2 regions of the Lentibacillus juripiscarius genome follow, and region 2 is predicted to be linked to the other one. Evidence: riboswitches for the same ligand, from Rfam matches in the RefSeq annotation. Region 2 holds a riboswitch; the other holds the start of a gene.

Region 1 (6,052 bases), on a different contig from region 2:
CCTCAGATATAGCACGATCTTGTTTAAGTATAGATGGCGCATCAAAAAATTTTTGCATTGGGAAAAACAAAAATAGCAGAAAATATAACACAGTTGGCTTTTTTTCATACACTATTTTTGGGGTGAAAAAATGCCATTCATTAAATACACAAGTAAAGACGTTGACCTAATGGCTAGGATGATGAGAGCGGAAGCCGTTGGTGAAGGAAGAATAGGAATGCTGTCTGTCGGAAATGTAATTGTTAATCGTGCGAAAGCGGATTGTTTAGATTTTACAGATGTAAGAACAGCACGGGAAGTTATTTATCAAGTGCAAGGAGGAAATTATTCGTTTGAAGCTGTTCAAAAAGGCAGTATGTTTTATCGACCGGCACGGGAAACTGAGCGTAGATTAGCAAGAAAGAATTTGAAATATTGGAGACGACATCCATCGAAATATTCGCTTTGGTATTTCAATCCATATGGTCCATGTCCTTCCACATGGTACGGTCAACCTTTTACCGGTCAATATAAAAATCATTGTTTTTATGAACCAGCAGCCGGAACATGTGCCAGTGTTTATTAAGTGAAGGATGCGGCTGCGGGGATTTTGGTCATACAAGCAACTATGATTGTTACATTAACCAAAAAATACCAATAAGGCGACTATTCGGAGCCTACACCAACTCCGGAAGTTTGAAACTAGAAAGCGAGCTCTTCCCAGTATAGGGAAGGCTCGCTTTTTCAACCCTTCTTGAACCATTATAACCAAACGAGTATACAGCTGTTCGTTTTCCAACCTTAAGCCAATTCATAAAGTGGTGCATGTTGTTCATGTTGACAGCAGATCTAACAGGGATAGGCCGACAGCAACTTATTTCAATTCTTTTGCTTCTTCATCATACAACGCAGTGCGTTTAATATTCACACCCACAAATGACTCAAGGATTGCCTGACCGCCGGCAATTGCCAGGACAAGGATTATATACTGGGCGATATCGGGAATCCACAAATATATCATACCGAGAAATATCGCGCTCCAGATTCCTGCACACCAATAACAGGTCAGAAGGTAGCCGATTTTGGATTTGGGTACCATCTTTGTTTCTTTTTGTGAGATCTTCTTTTTTGTTAAAAAGGGTTTGCGGATAAATTCGGTTATTTTATCGAAAACGATTAAGTGTGTCAGCCGGTAGCTGGCAAGTATAAGCATGATAAAAGCCATCCAGGTTAATTCCAATTCCATATGTAAGACAGATCCTTCCGATTTTTCACCTTAGCCTTACCGTAATAGAGAATCTTAATCAGGGACTCGATACGTTATAGGGAAGTCAGATCTCGACTAGGCCTCAGATGTGCGTGACTTTTAAGTTATAAAGTCGTAATAGGCAGAATGAATTTGACTCAATTTGGATAGTTCATGATTTCCTGCGTTTCACTATAGATTATTTTGGTGGGGGCGTTTATAATGAGAGTAACAACTTAAACGGTTCATTGAAACATATGAAGGGGAGGATGTTACGGTGACAAATGAACAATATGATCAAATTATGCAAGCTATAAAGGAATTGCATAATCAGATGCAGGACGGGTTTGCAAAAATTGACAAACGATTTGAAGAAGTAGATAAGCGATTTGACGCAATGGATGAAAAAGTAAACAAATTGCAGGACAGTATGGATCTGCTTGCTTAGAAAAACTTTGAAAACGAGAGTGAATTTCATAATTCAATATCTACCTTTAAAATACGAAAAATTAGGTTATTGCGTTTGATTTCCACTTCAGGCGGACGCTTTCCGCGGGCGGCTGATGAGCCTCCTCATGCTCGTCGTGTTGCAAGTGTGGTCGTGGATGCAGCACTCCTCGCAGGTCGAAGCTTACTCATGGAAGCTTTACTTTGGGCTAACGCCTTGCGGGGTCTCATGTAGGCCTCTTATCCCGCAGGAGTCGTCCGCCTTCCGTTCCAATCTTCTAAGGTAGAGTACGAATGATTAAGTGTATTTTCAGTTATAAGTTCGTATATTAAGCAAAAAAGTATTTACAGAATCAAAAAGGCAATCGGTCAGTATTGAACAATCTACCACTGCTTACTTGAGGGATTGTATCTGTAATAATTTTGGGTAACAGGCACTTTTTTATCCTCCTCCTGTCATACTATCGGAAGAAAAGTGGGACATCAATTTTAATAATACGTTAGGCAAGAAAAAGCTTATCACACTTAAGTGATAAGCTTTTTCCTATTAAAAAATCTGTTCTTTTTCTTGCTCCTCAATGCCTTTCATGTATTTAATCCGATTTTGCTTGGACGCAGCGCTCACTTGCTCATCGGCATGATAGGATGATCTTACCAGTGGACCGGATTCGCAATGGCTAAAGCCTTTCTCCAGCGCAATTTGCTTTAGTACTTCAAATTCATCCGGGTGGTAGTACCGTTCAATATTCAAGTGTTTTTTCGTCGGCTGCAGGTACTGGCCGATCGTCATGATATCCACATTGTGGGCACGCAAATCATCCATCGCTTCCATGATTTCATCTTTTGTTTCGCCCAATCCAACCATGATACTTGATTTTGTCGGTGTATTAGGAGCGATTTCTTTGACGCGTTCCAGCAGTTTCAGGGAACGATCGTATGTAGCAATCGCACGCACCCGTTTCGTCAGTCTGCGAACGGTTTCAATGTTATGATTAAATATATCCGGTTCACTGTTCATTAACGTATACAGGCTTTCATAGTCACCTTTCATATCGGATGGAAGAATCTCAATCGTGCATCCTGGATTTTTGCGGCGGATAGCCCGGACAGTTTCAGCAAAAACGGCTGCACCGCCATCATTCAAATCATCACGTGCAACAGCGGTTACGACCACATGTTTCAGACCCATAATTTCGACCGATTCAGCTACTCGTTCCGGCTCTCCCCAATCCAGTTCACTAGGCCGACCGGTTGCCACCGCACAAAATCGGCAGCCGCGTGTGCACACGTTGCCTAAAATCATAAATGTTGCTGTCTGACGCTCGCTCCAACACTCATGAATATTGGGGCAGCGGGCTTCCTCGCAAACCGTATTCAAACGTTTTTCCCGCATTAATTTTTTTAGGCCGGTATACGATTTATTCGTTTTCAGATCTGTTTTTAACCACTCAGGTTTACGGATATGCTGATAGTTTTTAGCCATGTTTCACGGACTCCTTTCGTAATCGATTATAGTTCCACTCATCGGAACGATATTTTGTTTCTGCTAAATGATAAACTTCTTCCCACTGTTGTCGTGACAGTTCGAAGGGGCGTAACGTTACCCCCAAACCCGATTCGAACCCTGCATAAAACGCATGCTTCATCATGTCGTACGTGTGCGTTTTGTTCGTTAATTGATCAATGGTGACGGCTTTTTCCTGAAAAGCTTCACGTTTCCTTTGCTTGATCGCCTCAGAAGGAAAGCGGAACAAATCATAAAGCATCCCGGTATCCATGTCCATGGGAATCGATCCATGCTGCAGCAGGACACCTTTATTTCTGGTCTGCGCATTTCCGGATAGCTTTTTACCGTCAGCCATCATTTCGTAAAAAGCTGCTTTTTCAAAACAGACAGCGGTGCGATCTCTTGCTGTATCTTTATCCGGCATCGCATAATCAACCGTAATACCTAAGTTCTTAAACCCTTCCACAAGTCCCTTTGACAAAACATAATAGGCCTCACGTACAGACGCAGGAATACCCGGTTGATCCTCGGAAACGACAATGCTGTATGTCAGTTCATTATCATGCAGTACTGCACTGCCGCCCGTTAAGCGGCGGACAAAATGGCAATTATATGATCGTACTGCATCAAAATCGATTGCTTTATCGCTCTTTTGGAATTGCCCAATAGAAAGCGTCGGTCTGGACCAGCCGTAAAAGCGCAATGTCGGCGGGATTTTCCCTTCACTATGCCAGTTTAATAGCGCTTCATCCAATGCCATGTTCACCGCTGCATCCTGATATCCACTATCCAGAAAATACCACTCCTTATGCAAATCCAGCACCTCCTCCCAGTCGCTAAACACTACATTGTGCCCATTTTTAGTGCCCATTTAAAAAAAAAGCTGCACTTGCATGAAGTGCAGCCCGCTGTAAGGTATACGGGTATCCCATATGCCTTACGTACAAGAGTCACTTACCCACGCTAGTATTACCTATCTCGGGCACAAAGGGTTTAAACGACCATCGTTATTCTCAGCCAAAAAGGCTCCCCTAGTGAAAAATAAATTTTACCAATTTAGTTTAACAGTTCTGAAGATTACTGTAAAGGAAAATTATTCCTTTACGGTATGCCATAAAAACCTATATTAGATACATGTTGGCTAAAAAATTTAAAAGGGTTTGCTCTGGCGGAAGTGCTACCGGCCTATGTCAGCGGGGATATAACCGTATTGAATGCTTGTGGCGATGGGGAAAAGGGGGGGTGAGTAATTTGCGTATGGTTATACAGATATTAGAAGAGTACTGAAAATAAATAAGCTATTTGAAACAGCCGCATTTTTCAATAGAAGAATTCGGCTGTTTTCTTGGAGAAGTCTGAATTGATTTATTTGAAGGGTTGCTGAACTTTTTCTAATCTGCTCAAATAGAAATCGGAAATAGCAATGGAAGCAGCACCAAGGGTACTTGAATATTTCTCCAGTACAGAAAATTTAATATCAGTATTTTCATAATGGTATTGAGACAATCTTTCACGAAATACATGATTAATCGGATTTGAAATCCAATTGCTAAATTGTGATATTCTGTTTCCTATAATAACCATTTCAGGATTAAACGTATTGATAACGTTTGTCAACCCAATTCCTATATATTCTCCTAATGTGTGCAGGATTTGTAAAACCTTTTGATTCCCCATTTTTGCTTCTGTTATGAGTTCTTCCAAAGTAATATTCTCATTGCCTTTTAAAACACTTTGTTTATTTGCATACTGTAAAAGAGCATTTTCCGATGCATATAGTTCCCAGCACCCCTGGTTGCCACAGGGACATTTTCGTCCGTTAGCTTCTATAGTAAAGTGTCCCATCTCTCCTGATATGCCGGACGTACCAGTGTAAAGATTGTTTTGGATAATAATTCCCGCCCCTATTCCAATACCTATACTGATGTATATTAAGTTTGAACTGTTTTTTCCGGCACCGTATAGGTGTTCACCATGTGCACCACAATTTGCTTCATTTTGAATCTTTACTGGAATGTGGAAATCATTTTGAATGTCTGCTTTTAAATCAATTTGCTTCCACTCAAGATTTGGAGCAAATAAGATCTTTTCATTATGATCTACATTACCAGGAACTCCTATACCTATGCCTATAACTCCATATGGACTATCCGGTGCCTTAGTAATTAATGAACCGATAATGAAAATTAAAGTATTTTTTACGTCAGTATATTTATTACTTGTTAATGATCTACTGACCTCCTCCATTATAGTTCCGTTTAAATCCGTTAATACACCTAAAACATAATTAACCCCCAAATCTATTCCTATTGAGTACCCCGCATGGTTATTAAAATAAAGCATAACAGGTCTTCTTCCACCACTGGATTGGCCTGATTCTATTTCATTTGCAAATGATTCTTCAATTAATTCTGAAACCATAGTAGAAACGGTTGCTTTATTCAATCCGGTGATTTTAGAGATCTGTGTGCGGGATAATGGACCTTTATCTTTAATGGAATTAAAAACAATTGATTTATTCATTCGTTTAACAAAACTTTGATCGCCAGTTTGTAGTTTTTTCATATACTCTCTTTTCTCCTCAACAAATTAAGTCTCTTAATTCTATCATAAAACTTGAGGAGAATTCACAGATAACCAAGATGACTTTGTTTAAGTACTAAATGAATTAATGGTTTTACTCTATTTATATAATTGGCGTTAAAAGATTTTACGGTGATTTTGAGTGAAAATATTAGAAAGAAGTTATAGGATTAGAAAAACTATTGACAACGTTTTCAATATAGGAGTAAACTTAGTTTAAAAGATAAACAAAGTTACTTTTAGTTAAATAAAACTGAGAGGAGAAAGAATATTGAGCTACTTTCCAAACA
Region 2 (6,052 bases):
TTTCACTCAGGAACTGCGTTTCTCTTCCCTGCAGCCACTCCAGATACGACACAATGGCACCACCGGCATTGGCCAAAATATCCGGAATGATAATGACACCATTGTCACTTAAATACGTATCCGCTTCACTTGTCATGGGTGCATTGGCTGCTTCCACGATGATCTTTGCTTTTATATCCTCCATATTATTCCGTGTCACCTGTGATTCCAGCGCTGCCAGCATCAGAACATCGGTATCCATTGTCAGCAAATCATCTCTGTCCCTGATTTCTGCTTTGACTTCTGCTTCTTCCAGTTGTTCCTGGTCCACCGGCAGATCCCCGCCATTCTTTTTCACAAATTTCACCAGGCCGGGGATATCGAGGCCATCAGAATTATAAAGCGTCACGTTCCGGTCGCTGACGGCCACAATGTTATTATTTAAATAATCACACTGGTATGCCTCTAAAGCTGCGACAGACCCAACATTCCCGAAGCCTTGCACGGCAATCGATAGTTTTTTGTCAGCGTGATCGAGTGCGGTTTGGGCAAATTTATTATCGCGTTCAGCCAGCCACTTCTCCTGCTCCTTGACGAAATCGTGCAGCATGTAGCGAAGGGAGAAATACACGCCTTTCCCGGTTGCAGCACTTCGGCCAAGGGATCCACCATTCATGACACTTTTTCCGGTGAAGCTTCCCCTGTACGGTTTTCCCGGCTGGATGCTTTTATATTCGCCCATCATCCAATCCATCTCTCTACTGCCTGTTCCAACATCCGGTGCCGGTATATCTTTATCAGGTCCGATGATTTCACTGAAGTACTGGACATACTTTTTGCAAACCAAGTTCAGTTCTTTGACTGAGTATTCCCTTGGGTTGATGATTACACCGCCTTTTCCGCCGCCAAACGGGACTTCGTGCAGTGCATTTTTCAGTGTCATCAGGGCTGCCAAATTTTCCACTTCCTCCTCTTTGACAGACTCATGAAACCGGATGCCACCCTTATACGGACCCAAAATGTTATTGTGCTGGACACGGAATGCCGGGACCCGCTCCACTTTCCCGTTGTCACGGGTGATGCGCAGATACGATTTATTAATATGGTTCGGTGTTGACAGAATTGATGCCAGTGAGGAAAAGGCCTTTTCTCGTGATTTCCCTGTTAGTTCCGGCAGAAATCCATCATCATCCATGAGCGCATCCAATGATTCCTGAATAATAGTTCCTGTATTATTTCCCATAAAAAACAGCCTCCATATTAAAATAGTGGTACGTCTACTATTCCATACCCGTTTTTCCTTTAATTTCAACATGATAGCTGTGACCGGCTAGAACAAGAACAACGCTAATGCTGTCGATAACAGCAAGCCGAAAATGACCGGTACAAAGTTTTTACGGACCAGATCCATAACGGATACACCGCAAAAACCGGCAATTGCAATCAGCGATGACCAGGCAACAATCGTTCCGCCACCGGTCCAGATGGAGCCCATTTGTCCGATTGCCGCAAGCGTCCCGGTATCAATGGCTCCGTTTTGAAGAGATGCCGCAAGTGCGCCAGTTAGCGGCAAACCGGAAAATCCAGAACCATCAAGCCCGGTGATGATGCCAATAATCAGCACGCTGAATGCAGAAAGGAATGCACTTTGCGGCAGGAATTCCTGCGACGATTTGACAAGATCAAACAGCAGGCCTGGTGCGTTTTCATCCATTCCGAGTATGCTTCCGGAAAAATCAGAGCTGCCAAGGAAAAAGAAACCTGCAATGGGGATGACCGGGCCCATTGCCTTAAAGGCAAACACGAAACCTTCTGTTATGTGATTAGTGATATAGTCCAAAGCATTCTGGCGGCCAAACGCCACTGTTGACAAGAGCAGCAGAATAACCGCAACACCACCGACAAATGCCGCGCCATCGCCACCTTCAAACCCGGACATCCGCCCGGAATAAAGCTTCGTGTACATCATGTAGGCGACAACAGTGGTCAGGGCAACTGGAACAAGAACGGCGAATAGTTTGCTCCATGCCTTCAGATGCGTTGCTTTTGACTTATTTTCGGATTCTTTAGCAGTTTGCATTTGATTCATTTCAATTTCATTCATTTGGTCATCTTTGGAGCGGATCGTCTTGCGGTAGAGAAAGTAGGCCAGCCCAATCGCTGCTATCCCTGCTATTAGCGAAAGTACAAGCGCCCTATCCGCGACAAGCGCCGTATCAATCCCCGCCGATGTGGCTGACAGATTCGGAGCCACCTGCACAATGTAGTCCGAAGACAGTGCCATTCCCTGCCCAGCCAGCGCAACTGCAACCGCCGCCGTCATAGCAGGAAGGCCGGATCGGATAGCTGCAGGAACCAGCAGTGCACAAATGAGCGGAACAGCCGGCGTCGGCCAAAAAAATAGAGAAATAACGTACGTTACAGCAATCAGTACAAAGAAGGAAACATGCCCGTTGATCATCAGCTTCTGAATCGGCTTAATCATTCGCCGATCAGCGCCAAGGTCTCTGAGCGAATGCAGCAACGCCATCATAAAGGTGATAATGAGGAAAATATTGAAGAGTTCTTTGGCTGCGACAAGGTTTGCGTTAAATATGGCGGTAAATCCGTCGATAAGACTCCCTTTGTAGACCCAGGCAATGACAAACGTGCCAAGCAACGTTGGCAGAACAACACCTTTGCGAAAAATCATGGTCAAAATGATGATCAGTGTAAAAATACCATATAGCGCATGGGATATGGTCAGTTCCACATCAACCACTTCCTTCCTTTCTCGACTGTGCTATAGCCTATGCACAGGTGAAAGAAGCGGTGCAACCCTTGTCAAAAATACACACCTATTTACGAATCTTAAGAACGCTCAGGAAAGAATTCGAGGTCTCAACTCATTTCGATCCATTCTCATCGGCGCAATCATTGCACATCAGTTTTCCGTCCTCATGAACGCCGTCAAAAAACCCATTCTCGCAATAGACATTTTCACCACATATCTGGCACTGGCCAACCAGTTCGCGCATGAAATCACCCCTTTAAAAAGTATATCGAAAAAAACGACCCTTTGTATACCAAAGAGTCGCATGTTTGCAGAATATTCTTCATTACGATGGTGATGTGAGCGGTCCGAACGTTATGCTGCCTGCACTAATGTCCTCGGCTGTTTGTGGAACAGCAGGAAGACAGCAATCGAGCAGATGATAAAGGACGGGATAATATAGGATACATTATACAGGAATGAATATAACCAGACCGATTGTCCCTCCACTGCCGATTCAAAGAACACAACACCGGCCGCGAAATGGGCTGCAAACCGAAGCATGCTGCCAAGGAATGCCCCAAGTGTAATATAAGTCAGGTACGTTTTCACATGACCGGATTGAACCGCTTCCTGTATCTGCTTTGCAAAAACACCGGCAAAACCAATCACCGTAAAGGCCAGCATATAATCGATAAGACCCTGGACCGGATGCAGTACATATCCTGTACCAACGGCAACCTGCAGAATTCCCCACAAAAAGCCCGATAGCAAACCACCTTTAAGCCCCCACCGGAAAGCAACGATGAAGACAGGGATCATCGCCAGTGATACAGAACCACCCTGTGCCCAGAGCTTAATAGATAAAAACGGAATAATGTCCAGCAGTAATGCCAGTGCTGTAAAAACAGCCACTTCAATTAAAAACAGCGTGCGATTGGAACGCATCAACATTCCTCCCCTTTGCAGACGGAACCATTCCGCCTATCATTTTTTGAACACAAAAAAAGCAATGCCAAGGGGAAGCTTCCTGATGGGAAATTCCGCTCACACTGCTCTCTATTCCATCAAAAAAGCCGCCATCCCTACGCTAGCACTAACTAACAGGTTCGAAGGGTCTGAACAGCAAACTGTTCACTCTCAGCCATCCGGCTCCCCTTGAAGGCTTCTAACCTATGCTTTTTTTGCTGGTTTCAGAGGTTGTTCAAAAAGTCCGGTAAAAATGACACTTCGAATTTCTTCGTTGGCTTGCTTTTCCGTCGCTCATGTATTCATTTACATACACTCCGCTACTCAAAGCAGCACCGCCTTGAACTTCTTGGTCCTTTTTATCCTCCTTTTTGAAGCCACATTTTCAGTATAACGCATTATTTGCAAAATAACAAACACTTTCTGAGACAGGTTTCGGGCGGATCCCATCGGACGGGAACCACACGGAATCATGCTTCTGTCAGCGAAAGAAATTCCTCTACATCCTGAACACATAGCTTTATCGCATTTTCCCAAAAATCTGGCTTCGTCAAGTCAACGTTCAGATGTTTGGCCGCCAGTTCCTCCACGGTCATCCGGCCGGTGTCACGAAGTAAGGCGATGTAGTCATCCTCAAAGTCCCCGTCCGATTCCTGGGCGTGTGCATAAATCCCCAGGCTGAACAAATAGCCAAATGTATACGGGAAGTTATAGAATGGCACACCGGTAATGTGGAAGTGCAGTTTGGACGCCCAGAAATTCGGATCGTACTCAGAAAGTGTTTCACAATACGCTTCTTTCTGTGCGTCGACCATCAGTTCCTGTAGCCGATCCACAGACACCATCCCTTGCTTGCGCTCCTCATAAAAGCGCTGTTCAAAAATAAATCTGGCATGGATATTCATGAAAAATGCAACACTGCGCTTCACTTTGTCTTCCAGCAATGCGCTTTTTTCTTCTTTTGTCTCTGCACTTTTCACCGATGCGTCAGCAACAATCATTTCAGCAAACGTTGATGCCGTCTCTGCCACATTCATGGCGTATCCCTGGTTCAGCCCATGCAAATCATCCATAACGTGCTGATGGTACGCATGCCCCAACTCGTGTGCCAATGTCGCTATATTGGCGGCCGACCCGGAATACGTCATGAAAATACGTGTTTCTTTACTGTCAGGAAAACTGGTACAAAACCCTCCCGGTTGCTTACCAGGACGATCCTCCGCTTCAATCCAGCGATTTTCAAACGCCATTTCGGCAAAATCAGCCATTTTCGGGCTGAATTTCCGGAATTGATCAATAATAAAGCTAGCACCTTCTGTATACGATGATGTTTTCACCGAATGGGAAATGGGTGCATTCACATCATAGAAGCTTAATTGATCCAACCCTAATATATCCGCTTTTTTCTCCAGAAACGTTACAAAATGGGTTTTATAGCGATTAATTGCACCCCACATTGCATCAAGTGTTTCCTGTTTCATCCGGTTAATGGCTAATGGCTCCTTCAGCACATGCTTCCAGTCCCGGTGTTTATATTTTTGCAGGCGAAACCCAGCGAGGTGATTCAATGTCTGGCCAAAAAAGTCCGCATTCGCCCCCCACGCCTTATCCAGCTGTTCAAACACATGCTTGCGCACCGAACGGTCAGGATCATTTAGTTTATTTGCCGCCTGACCGACTGAATAGGAATGAATTTCGCCATCTTCTTCTATATCCACATTCATATTGCCGACAACCGTGTCATACATCTGGCTCCAGCCTTCATACCCGTCAACTTCCAAATCGCTGATCAGCGCCTCCTGCTCCGGTGATAGCAATTCTTTCGCACGATTTCTCCGTTCATCCAAAACAAAACGAATTTCCTGCAAATCCGGATCTTGCAGCACATTTTCCCACTTCCCGTCATCAATCAGGGTCCATTTTTGCTCCAGTTCTGTTTTCACCCGGTCCATTTCTGCCTTGAGGGCGCTGCGTTCTGCCACTAGCATGCCAGATTCCTTATCATGCATGTCCTGTGCGTGCAGACAGCTGATAAACGCGAAAGCCTCCCGCATTTTGCGCTGCGCGTCCTCAAGCTTGCCGGTAATATCCCGGAGGCTTTGCACAATGGACTTCTCATCCCCCGGCTCAAAGTGGCTGACGCTTTCTTCAAGCTGCCGGATAGTTTCCTGTACGTCTGTTAAATACGTACGAAATTCCTTTGATCTGCTTCCCCCGGGAAAAATACTGTCAAGATCCCATGCTGGATTGTACGTTAGCCCTTTCATCCAATCGCTCCTTTTGTCACTTAAAATCCTTCATTATATACCTGTCTAATTATAACAAATAATAAGAAAATTATCACGAGGTATT

The links. A riboswitch is a leader RNA that binds a small molecule or an ion and turns the genes downstream of it on or off. The one in region 2 is predicted to bind thiamine pyrophosphate.
Region 1: it holds a riboswitch for thiamine pyrophosphate, as region 2 does, so the genes downstream of both, ACFSUO_RS02000 (lipoate--protein ligase family protein) here and thiT (energy-coupled thiamine transporter ThiT) in region 2, are expected to answer to the same signal.

What each region holds. Positions count from the first base shown of each region.
Region 1 covers NZ_JBHUNA010000003.1:163,316-169,367, reverse strand. The annotation lists gene ACFSUO_RS02020 (cell wall hydrolase) at 131-565, shown strand; gene ACFSUO_RS02015 (DUF1360 domain-containing protein) at 854-1,225, opposite strand; gene ACFSUO_RS02010 (hypothetical protein) at 1,503-1,673, shown strand; gene lipA (lipoyl synthase) at 2,220-3,155, opposite strand; gene ACFSUO_RS02000 (lipoate--protein ligase family protein) at 3,148-3,993, opposite strand; TPP riboswitch at 4,118-4,222, opposite strand; gene ACFSUO_RS01995 (ROK family transcriptional regulator) at 4,545-5,744, opposite strand; gene xylA (xylose isomerase) at 6,034-6,052, shown strand, end outside.
Region 2 covers NZ_JBHUNA010000033.1:19,008-25,059, reverse strand. The annotation lists gene ACFSUO_RS13655 (Glu/Leu/Phe/Val family dehydrogenase) at 1-1,222, opposite strand, end outside; gene ACFSUO_RS13650 (hypothetical protein) at 1,310-2,731, opposite strand; gene ACFSUO_RS13645 (hypothetical protein) at 2,865-2,996, opposite strand; gene thiT (energy-coupled thiamine transporter ThiT) at 3,107-3,679, opposite strand; TPP riboswitch at 3,797-3,900, opposite strand; gene ACFSUO_RS13635 (M3 family oligoendopeptidase) at 4,171-5,967, opposite strand.